DNA from 3 places in the Mesobacillus jeotgali genome. Region 2 is predicted to be linked to each of the others. Evidence: predicted binding sites of a transcription regulator. Region 2 holds the regulator's gene; each other region holds the start of a gene.
The links. Region 2 encodes Rex, which represses fermentation and respiration genes when NADH is low (regulators of the CRP and FNR family bind a similar motif). Its sites were predicted from a motif close to TTGTGAAATATTTCACAA; they were not measured.
Positions count from the first base shown of each region.

Region 1: a site for Rex is predicted at 1,903-1,920, ahead of FOF60_RS06450 (TIGR04053 family radical SAM/SPASM domain-containing protein). Genes of this name have one in related genera too.
Region 3: a site for Rex is predicted at 1,728-1,745, ahead of FOF60_RS20140 (DoxX family membrane protein). Genes of this name have one in related genera too.

Region 1 covers NZ_CP109811.1:1,298,010-1,301,698, reverse strand. The annotation lists gene FOF60_RS06455 (Crp/Fnr family transcriptional regulator) at 1-524, shown strand, start outside; gene FOF60_RS06450 (TIGR04053 family radical SAM/SPASM domain-containing protein) at 717-1,844, opposite strand; partial or broken gene FOF60_RS06445 (IS1182 family transposase) at 2,223-3,689, opposite strand, start outside.
Region 2 covers NZ_CP109811.1:249,057-252,745, reverse strand. The annotation lists gene FOF60_RS01390 (CPBP family intramembrane glutamic endopeptidase) at 236-967, shown strand; gene FOF60_RS01385 (YdiK family protein) at 971-1,171, shown strand; gene FOF60_RS01380 (redox-sensing transcriptional repressor Rex) at 1,198-1,863, opposite strand; gene moaC (cyclic pyranopterin monophosphate synthase MoaC) at 1,891-2,385, opposite strand; gene abc-f (ribosomal protection-like ABC-F family protein) at 2,566-3,689, shown strand, end outside.
Region 3 covers NZ_CP109811.1:3,930,940-3,934,628, reverse strand. The annotation lists gene FOF60_RS20150 (STAS domain-containing protein) at 1-247, opposite strand, end outside; gene FOF60_RS20145 (DoxX family protein) at 358-861, opposite strand; gene FOF60_RS20140 (DoxX family membrane protein) at 1,133-1,648, opposite strand; gene FOF60_RS20135 (MFS transporter) at 1,850-3,049, shown strand; gene FOF60_RS20130 (MBL fold metallo-hydrolase) at 3,242-3,689, shown strand, end outside.

The sequences.
Region 1 (3,689 bases), 1.0 Mb from region 2:
GCCGCGAGCTTGCCTTAAGAATTTGCGGAGAAAATGATATTTGCGGAGAGTTGACACTTTTTACTGATGCACCTAAGTATCTCTTAAGTGCGCTGGTCCTCGAAGATGCGAAAATCGCAGCCATCAGAAAAGATGTGATCGAAAAGGAGATTTTCCACAATCCATCACTTGCTTTTGAATTCATGAAGTGGATGAGCGATCATTTCCGTAAAACGCAGACTAAATTCCGCGACCTGGTTCTTAACGGGAAAAAAGGTGCATTATTCTCTACCTTGATCCGAATGACAAACAGCTATGGTGTCCAGAAAGATACCGGCATTTTGATCGACCTGCCACTGACTAACCAGGAGCTGGCCAATTTCTGCGGAACTTCACGCGAAAGTACAAACCGGATCTTGAACGACCTGAAGCGAGAAGGAATCATTTCAATTAAAAAAGGGAAAATCCTCGTACATGATGTAGATTATTTACGCCAGGAAATAGGCTGTGAAAACTGCCCGGCAGTCTTTTGTTCAATTGATTAAGAAAAGCGCAGGCGCCTTGGTCAGCCCCGACAAACGTTGGAGAGCCGACCGGTGAAGTCCTTCTTTGACTTCATTAGGCGGATCGAAACGTCTCGAGGGGCTAGGATCTGGAGCTGGATTAATATAAAAAAAAGCGAGTGAATGTCCTGATGACATCACTCGCTTTTTTTATTGTTCCCCAGGAGAGCTTTGTCAGCTCTCCTGTTTTTGCTTTCTCAACGCTTTAGGGATGTAAACGCAGAATGGCTCGCTCTCCAGGTAATCACCGGTCATGGCGTATGCTCTTGAACGAGACCCCCCGCATACATGCCTGAATTCGCACACTCCGCATTTTCCTTTGTACTCATCAGGATTCCTTAATGATTTGAAGACTGGAGAATCCCTGTAAATATCTGCAAGGGGTTGTTCCCTTACGTTCCCTGCTTTTACAGGCAGCAGTCCGCTTGGGTATACATCTCCTACGTGGGAAATGAAGACAAAACCATTGCCATCATTGACACCTTTTGGCGCACGGCCAAGGCCGTCGATAGAGCCAGTCAACCCTTCCTTTGTCAGTGCAGTCAAATAATCAATTTCTTCTGTATGATCCTTTGCTTCGCGCATTTTTTGCTGGATGACAACCCGGCGATAATGCTGTGCAGCTGTTGTTTTAATGTCAAACTTAACCCTTTTGCTTAGATCATACAGCCAGGTGAAGACTTTCTCATGCTCCACCGGAGAGATCATGTCCTTTTCCTGTCCGCGTCCTGTCGGAACTAGGAAAAACACACTCCAAAGTACACAATCCAAATCTTCGACCATCTTAGCCATTTCATCCAAATACTCAATATTATACCGTGAAATGACAGTATTGATTTGAATCGGGATTTCCAGTTCATGCAAGTACTTGATTCTTTCCATCGTTAAATCAAAAGAACCTGCTGTTCCCCTGAAGTGATCATGGACTTCAGCTGTTGGTCCGTCAATGCTGAAAGCCCAGCGGGACAATCCAACTGACTTCGCCTTTTCAATCGCTTCTTTCGTCACATTAGGTGTCGCACTTGGTGTCATTGAAACACGCACACCTTTTTTCACCGCATATTCGGCGATATCAAAAACGTCTTCCCTCATCAATGGGTCTCCACCCGTGAACACAAGCATCGGATTATTCATCTCATATATTTGGTCAATCAGCGCTTTACCTTCTTCAAAGGACAATTCACGCGGATCTCTTCTATATTGTGCTTCCGCACGACAGTGCAGGCATTTTAATTGGCAGGCTCTGGTTAGTTCCCAAATCACAATGAATGGGTCTTTGTTAAAATCTCTATCGAACATCATTGGCGCCTCCTTAAGTACTTCTCTATAAAAGAAGTATATAAGTGTTTCCAACATGATTAAGTGAACTAACTCACATAAATGGACCTCTTATCGCCATTTTGTATGACAATTTTGTGACCTGAAGAACAAAAAGCGCAAGCGCCTCGTTCAGCCTCGACAAGCGCTGGAGGGCCGACCATTGAAGTCGTTCTTTGACTTCATTGGGCGGACCGAAGCGACTCGAGGGGCTAGGCGCTGGAGCTGGATTAAGAAAACCAACAATAGAAAAAAGCAGCAGGAGTGTTCCGAGACCAGTGAAAAACCACTCTTTTTTCTTTCCCTTTTGTTAGCTCATTTGAAATGAACTCCAATTTACATAGATTTCACCGAAATAAGCAGTAAAAAAGAGGAAGCGATCGCCGCTATCCTCTTTAAATTTACTGCTATTGCGGCTAATTTTGATTGTACAGACACACTTAAAAGACCATACCCCCTGGCTCGGGATAGGCCATGAAACCTTTTAAGCTCCGCATTTTTCCCTTCGATGGTTGCTCGCTTTTTATACTTTTTCTTAAATTCCTCAGTTTTTTGATACTGGGATATTTCATAAAATTCAGAGGTGTTCAATCCAACGACCAAGATTCTTCTCGCGCTGGTCTTTGCACACTCATCATGCAAGGGACAGGCCTTACATTGGTTGATCTCGAAGTAATACTTATAGCCCTCTCTGACACCATCTTTTCTCTTTGATTTATAGCGTTTTTTATTTAGTGTTGTATTCCCCTGGCTGCACTGCCATTCATCCGAATCTTTATTATAGGTAAATTCACTTTCATCCAGCCTGTATACTAGGGAGCTAACTGGTATGTATGGTCGGGCATTAAGTTCCTGTATGTCATCGAGAATGTATTTTCTGAAATAGGCCTTATCTCCATAAACTTCATCGATGTTCATACCTGATTTAAGGGTATCTTTTAACATTTCTTTTGCGTAACCGCCATCCATATAAGCGCCATCTGATGTTCGGACTGAAGTGATAATTCGCTCATCCGTTGTCATAACGAACTCTGTTTTATAGCCATAAAAATCCTGGGTTTTACTTTTTCGTCCAACCCTCGCATCTTCATCTATAAGTGATCGAATGCCTTTTTGATTCATGAATTTCGGGTCACTGAGGATGTCTTTCGCTTTCTGGATCATCTGCTGGGTTTCCTGTTCATGGCCTGAAATGTTTTTTTCTGCTTCATCAATGACGGTTTCCAAGTATTGTTTCATGACCTTCTTGGCTTCATGGTGATCCGGAATGTCCTGGTAATCTGGTACCTCCGGTATATTTTCCAAGGAGTGACCCGATTCAATTTCATAGGCACCAACGATTTTCTTGGCGATATGCTTCATTAATCTTTCAGGTGTCTTCTTTATTGTATTTGCTTCAATATGGGTGGCATCAATGCTCACACTCTTCCCTTCAAGGATCCCTTGTTCCACACATTGTCGTGCAATCTCAGTAATGATTTCGTCTAATGTGGATTCTCCTAGACGGTGGGTCCTGAATTTGGAAAGAAGACTTTTATCAGGGAGGGTATCTTCCGGATTGAGGCCAAGAAAATACAGATAAGCAAGATTTAATTCTGCCTCCGCCTTGATTTGTTCATCGGAATAATTATATAGATGTTGTAGAAATAGAAGTTTACACATCAACTCAGGTTCTTTTGCAGGACGTCCAAACCGTTTGGAATAGCTATCGATCAGTAGTTCATTAATAAAACTGAAATCTACAACAGTAGTAATCTTCTTAAGAATATGATTTTCTGGTATTTTATCGTATAATACGGAGTGAAAACTTGATTGCTTTGGCTCTAGTCG
Region 2 (3,689 bases):
TACCTACATGCCCTTCGACAGCAAGTACTATTTTTCGCGTACTCCACGGCAGCATGGCTAAAAAAGACCACCATAAAGAGTATGCCAGTTCACCGGAATTTTAACCAAAATGTTCACGAGACACCCTGATATTTGAACTTTCCTGATGATTACTAGTAAAATGGATAGATAGCATTCTTATAACAACTTTTATGGCATACACATAGACCGATCCGAATAGAAGGAGATTATCATATTGAAAAAGGAATACTGGTACGTCATTATCGCCTATATCGCCATGCAGCTTTCAAGCCTCATCGGCATCCCGATTGTTGCCTTTATTGGAGCTGCAATGGGAAAAAGCCTGGAAGAAATGGAGACACTCTCGATTCCCTACTGGCTCGTGATCAGCTTTTCGCTGACACTTGTGATTGTGCTCCTGCTGCTAAGGAAGGAACGCAGGACAGGTGCTGACCTGCGTGATGCTTCATCACCGGTAAGCTCAGCAGCCTGGGCTTTCGCTGGTGTCTTCCTTGCTCTGTTCGCCCAATCGATTGCGGCAAGCATCGAGAATATGATTGGAATCGAAATGGGCTCGGAGAATACACAGGAAATCATCAAGCTGATCGAAATGTTCCCGATTGTCATTTTAGTCAGTTCGATTATTGGCCCTATATTAGAGGAAATCGTCTTCCGAAAAATCATATTCGGCAGCCTGCATAAGAAAATGAATTTCTTTTTCTCAGCGCTCATAAGCTCTGTCATATTCGCGCTTGCGCATATGGAGCCGGAGCATGTGATCCTGTACTCAGCAATGGGATTCACCTTTGCTTTCCTTTATGTAAAAACAAAGCGGATTATCGTGCCAATCATTGCCCATGTTACAATGAATACAATGGTTGTACTGATTCAATCCGTATTTAGGGAAGACATTGAGAGAATGATAAAAGAAGCAGAGAAAATTCAAAGCTTTATTGGGGGATTTTAAGTTATGAAGCAATCGCCTTTATTTTCAGGCGTTGTCTACATCTTGTTAGGCAGCTTATTCACCTATTTCGCCATCCAGAATGTAAATGAGACAGGCTGGGGATTCTTTAGCTATCTGCTTGTAGCCCTTGCCACGTTCGACTTCGGGTCCGGCATCAGGATGATCATGTTCCATTTTAAACTTAAGAATATACAGAAAAAATAGCTCCTTCATCATGAAGGAGCTATTTTTTATTCTACCGATTCTGTTGTTTCAGTATCTGTTGGATAATGCTTTAAGAAATAAATCAATGACTGCAATTCAACCGCCAAATCAATGTGATGAATCCTGATGGACGCCGGCACATTCAGTCTCGCTGGTGTAAAGTTCAGGATTCCCTTGATATTCGCCTGCACCAATCGGTCTGTTATCGACTGTGCTACTGCTGAAGGAACAGTCAGGATTGCGACCTGGATACCTTCCTCGACGACAACCTTGTCAAGGTCATCCATGTGATACACTGCAACGTCACCAATTTTCGTGCCAACCTTGCCTGGATCCACATCAAAGGCGATCTCAATTTTCGTATTATTGTTCTTGGAAAAATTATAATTCAAAAATGCTGTTCCCAGATTTCCGACACCAATCAAGGCTACCTTCGTCAGTTCATCCTGGTCAAGCGTCTTTCGGAAAAAAGTCAGCAGGTAATTGACATTGTAGCCGTACCCCTTTTTACCCAGAGCTCCAAAGTAGGAAAAGTCCCTCCGGATTGTCGCTGAATCCACTTTTACCGCTTCACTTAATTCCGCGGATGACACCCTTTGCTTACCTGAAGAATGCAAGTTCAATAAGAACCGGTAATACAGTGGCAAACGTTTTGCGGTTGCCTGCGGAATCTTCATAGCATCATTCGTCATTCTCCATCCTCCACCCTGTCCGTATTTCTATCTCAACTTTTCTTCTCTCTTGAAATCACCGTTTTTACCGCCGGTTTTTTCAACAAGATACGTCTTGCCGATCACCATGCCTTTATCAACGGCCTTGCACATATCATAAACAGTCAGCGCACAAGCTGAAGCTGCTGTTAACGCTTCCATTTCTACACCCGTATTCCCTTTTGTTTTAACAGATGCAGCGATATTTAAAATATAGTCATTTCCATTTTGCTCCCATTCGAATGAAAGGTCAATGCCTGTTAATGGAATCGGGTGGCACATCGGGATGATTTCTGACGTTTTTTTCGCCGCCATGATGCCTGCTACCTGTGCCACTGCAAGGACATCCCCTTTTTTCATTTTATTTTCAGTGATTCTCACATATATATCTTCATTCACGGTTATGCTTGAATGGGCGACTGCAGTACGAACCGTCTCCGCTTTTTCACTCACATCGACCATCTTTGCTCTGCCCTCTTCGTTAAAATGCGTAAATTCTGCCATGTAAAAGCTCCTTTCTACCAAATGATACACTATTTTGTCAAACTTGTGTGTGAACTTTGTTTCAATGTTCACAATACAAAGGGAATTTTTTTATACCGTCCCACCTACCGCAGTTCGCACATATTGCCGTGCCTATATTAATGGGTTACACTATCTCTAAGGCAATAGAGGTGAAAAATAATGATTTTATTACAGGTTAATCAGCTATCAAAATATTTTGCTGCTGATCTTATTTTATCGAATATAAAGTTTGAAATACAGACCAATGACCGAGTAGCGCTTGTCGGCCGGAACGGGGCAGGAAAATCAACCCTGCTAAAAATCATCGCCGGGTACGAATCACATGACGGCGGCGAAATCATCCGCCCAAAAGGTACAACAATTGGCTATCTGGCCCAAAATACCGGTCTGGAGTCCGAGAAAAGCATCTGGGATGAAATGCTGGCTGTTTTTGACCATCTGCACAACATGGAAAAAGACTTGCGCAGACTTGAGGAAAAAATGTCGGATCCAGACATCCTGTCAAACGAGACAGAATATGAAAGAGTCCTAAAAGAGTATGACTTGCTGCAGGTCCAGTTCAAGGAAAAAGGCGGCTACCAATATGAAGCCGATATCCGTTCCGTCCTCCACGGGCTGAACTTCCATTCTTTTGATTATTCCACAAAAATATCCACTTTAAGCGGCGGACAGAAAACTAGACTCGCATTGGCGAAGCTATTATTGACCCGCCCGGATATTTTGATACTGGATGAACCGACGAACCACCTGGATATTGATACGCTTTCCTGGCTTGAGCAGTATTTGCAGGGCTATAACGGAGCCATCCTGATTGTCTCCCACGACCGTTACTTCCTTGATAAGGTCGTGAACCAAGTATATGAAATCTCCCGCCATCAGCTGTCGAAGTTTCCTGGCAATTACAGTTCATATTTAGAGCAGAAAGCCGCGAATTACGAACGCGACCTGAAGCTGTATGAGAAGCAGCAGGATGAGATCTCCAAGCTGCAGGACTTTATCCAGCGAAACCTGGCCAGGGCATCAACGACTAAGCGTGCCCAGAGCCGCAGGAAGCAGCTTGAAAAAATCGATCGGATGGACAGGCCAAAGGGTGATGAAAAGTCGGCATCGTTCAGCTTCCAAATCGAACGGCAGAGCGGCAATGATGTCCTGAAGGTGAATACACTATCTGTCGGCTATCAAAATGAAGTCGTATCTAAAAATATCTCCTTCAATCTTTCGCGCGGCGACAGCACTGCTCTGGTTGGACCAAATGGTGTCGGAAAATCAACCTTATTAAAAAC
Region 3 (3,689 bases), 1.2 Mb from region 2:
TGCTGGCGAAATGAGGAAACTTCCCTTCAGCCAGGATTTTTTGCTGACGGCTGCCATGGAACTCTCCTAAATCCCTGCCAACGAAGTCTTCTGGATCATTAATTCCTACATACGGCCCAATTTTGGCCAATAGTTTTAGAGCAGAATCATTGATAAAAACGATTTTGTATTCTTGATCAGCAATTAAAATATTTTCATTGATTTTATTTAAAAGTTGGTGGGTTTCTAGTGCACCGAGGTTGAACAAAATAATCGCTCCTATTCTAATAGGCGTTCTATGTAAAATTATAGCTAAGTTTTCCAGTTGGGACAAGGAATACCAAAAGCCTCCTGCCCTGAGCGCAGGAGGCCGAAAATTCATTTAGTGGCTGCTTTCTGTTTGAAAATTGTTTTTCGGATATATGGGATTACCCAGTAGTCCAACCCATACTTCCCTGCGTTAAAACCAGCGAAGAGGATGATGAAGCCGAAGAAAATATCTGTTGGATTATGTGATACGGTTCCGGCTAGGAAGAAGCTGAAATTCATTACTAAGCCGAAGAACATTGCTGCAGTTGTCAGGCAGCCAAGGATGAGTCCCAGGCCGACGAGGAATTCACCGACCGGTACTATAAAGTTGAACAGCTCAATGTTTGGCAGCGCGAAGTTTTCCAGAAAAGAGACATACCAGCCATAAACCATGTTTCCATCAGGACCTTTTACCGGATTGGCAATGGCGTTTTTCAAATATCCAGTTGCATCAAAGCCTTCCCCGGTCATTTTATGCCATCCAGCAACCATCCAGTTATAACCAAGCCATAATCTTAAAAAAGTCAACAGGCCAGCGGCAACCTTATTTTCCCTTAACCAATTTGTGAACATATCAATCGCTTCCCTTCAAGGATGAAGTATTATTTGATTACACTACAATATATTAATCTTCTACCTTGAAATGCGGGCTCCAAGTTGTTGTTCACAAATTAGCTAAAACATATTGTCAGGATTTTGAACACTTTGGAAAAGCAATGACGTGGAAATAGTGTGATGAGAAAAATTAGGGAGGATAAAGAATTAATGGGGAAGTTAATAATTAGCTGGGAGAAACGTAAAAAAAGAGCCAGGCTAATGCCCAGCTCTCTGGTTATGATTTAAGTTAAACTGCTTTATGGGCAGCTTCGGGTTCTCTTTTGAATACAGTCTTGCGGATGAATGGAACCACCCAGCGGTCTAAACCGTATTTGCCGGCATTGTAGCCTGCGAACAGGATGATGAAACCGAAGAAGATGTCAGTTGGGTTGTGAGATACGGTTCCGGCAAGGAAGAAGCTGAAGTTCATCACAAGTCCAAAGAACATGGCTGCTGTTGTCAGAGTTCCAAGGAGCAAGCCAAGTCCAACCAGGAATTCACCCAGCGGCACGATGAAGTTGAACAGTTCAACGTTCGGGATCGCAAAGCTTTCAAGGAAGTTCACATACCAGCCATAAACTGCATTTCCGTCTGGACCCTTTACCGGGTTTGCAACGGCGTTTTTCAAATATCCACTTGCGTCAAAGCCTTCGCCAGTCAATTTGCCCCAACCAGCAGTCATCCAGTTATATCCGAGCCATACCCTAATCACAGTCAACAGGCCAGCAGCAATATTGTTTTCTCTTAACCATTTAGCGAACATCTAAATCGCTTCCCTTCAAAAATAAGTAATTATTGATTACACTTACAATATATCAGAATCCGAAATAAAAATGAGCAAATTGTGAAGTTGTTCACACAAATGCAACAACAAATTGACGGAATATTGAACGTGAATCTTTTTAAAAGGATGGATTGGCAACAGTGCCTAAACAAAGCATGGAATCAGAAAGGATGAAAGCAGATGGATCAATCAACAGGAGCAGCTCAACAGCCTCAGGGCACTGAAAAAATCTGGAGCAGGGACTTTATGTTTATATTCCTGGCGAATTTCTTCATCTTCCTGGGTTTTCAAATGACTTTGCCTACCATTCCGCTGTTTGTGGAGCATCTGGGTGGGAATGACCAATTGATCGGGTTTGTTGTAGGGATTTTCACATTTTCGGCATTGATTGTGCGCCCATTTGCAGGACGGATGCTAGAAACGAAAGGGAGGGGGTTCATTTACCTGACAGGGCTGGCCATTTTCGTGGTATCTGTAGGTTCATTTGGATTTGCTTCAGGAATTGCCTTCTTGTTTTTAATGCGGATTGTCCAGGGGATTGGCTGGGGATTTTCCACAACAGCATCTGGTACAATCGCAACCGACTTAATACCGCCGCGGCGCAGGGGAGAAGGAATGGGATATTTCGGTCTCTCCGGGAACGTTGCGCTCGCGATGGGACCGACGCTTGGTCTTGCGCTGGCTGCGGCAATCACATTCAAGCAGTTATTTTTAATCAGTGCGATCCTGGGTCTTGCTGCCTTCCTGCTGGCATCAAGGATCACCTATAAAAAGGTGGAGAAACCGGAAGGAAAAGCGGAAGAGAATGCGGTCAAGCGACGATGGGATGTATACGAAAAGTCCGCCCTGCAGCCGTCCTTGCTATTATTGTTCATTACAACAACATTCGGAGGAATCGCTTCATTCCTGCCTCTCTACTCAGCACAGAAGGGGATTGAAGGGATAGAATGGTACTTTTTTATTTTTGCGATTACCCTAATGCTATCCCGGTCATTTGCGGGCAAACTCTATGACAAGAAAGGACATGGCGCCGTCTTCCTACCCGGGACATTTCTAATCATGATCGCCATGATCCTGTTAGCCTGGCTGCCAAACAGCCTTGTGATGTTCATCGCAGCAGGTTTGTACGGATTCGGTTTCGGCTCGGTCCAGCCGGCTCTTCAGGCATGGGCAGTTCAGGATGCACCGATGAATCGAAAAGGTATGGCTAACGCAACCTTCTTCTCCTTTTTCGATTTGGGCGTTGGTGTCGGAGCGATGACTTTTGGCCAGATCGGTCACTGGCTTGGCTATGGCAGCATCTATATCGCTTCCGCCATTTCCGTTTCCGTTGCACTTCTTCTCTATATTTGGATGATGAAGCTTCCTGCTGGAAAATAGACCTGTTCCAATTTTGGAGCAGGTTCTTTTTATTTGAAGAAGATTTTTCAACAGAGTAAAATACAGATATAGGTATATATTAGAGTCAAGGCAGCGACTCGCACTGATGGTTTTTTGACTTTTAAAAGATATGGGGCGGGGTATAAGAGAGTATAGTCTTCATACACCTATCAAACTGAAGGAGGAGTTCATATGTATTTCAAGTCGTTTTTTGATGATCAGCTTGCACATATGTCTTACTTGATCGGCTGCCAGAGAACGGGCGAAGCGATTGTCATCGACCCGGCAAGGAATATCCAGCCTTATCTGGATATCGCCAAAAAAGAAGGCCTCAAAGTCTCAGCTGCAACAGAAACCCATATTCATGCAGATTATCTGTCAGGAGCAAGGGAGCTTGCCCACCATCATGGCGCGAAGCTGTATGTCTCCGATGAAGGGGATAAGGACTGGAAGTATCAATATGTCGACCAGTATGAGCATGAATTGCTGACAGAGGGCTCGACGTTCAATATTGGGAATATTTATTTTGAAGTCATCCACACGCCGGGCCATACACCGGAAAGCATATCATTCCTGCTGACAGATAAGGGTGGCGGCGCCAATGAGCCGATGGGGATTTTCACAGGAGACTTCCTGTTCG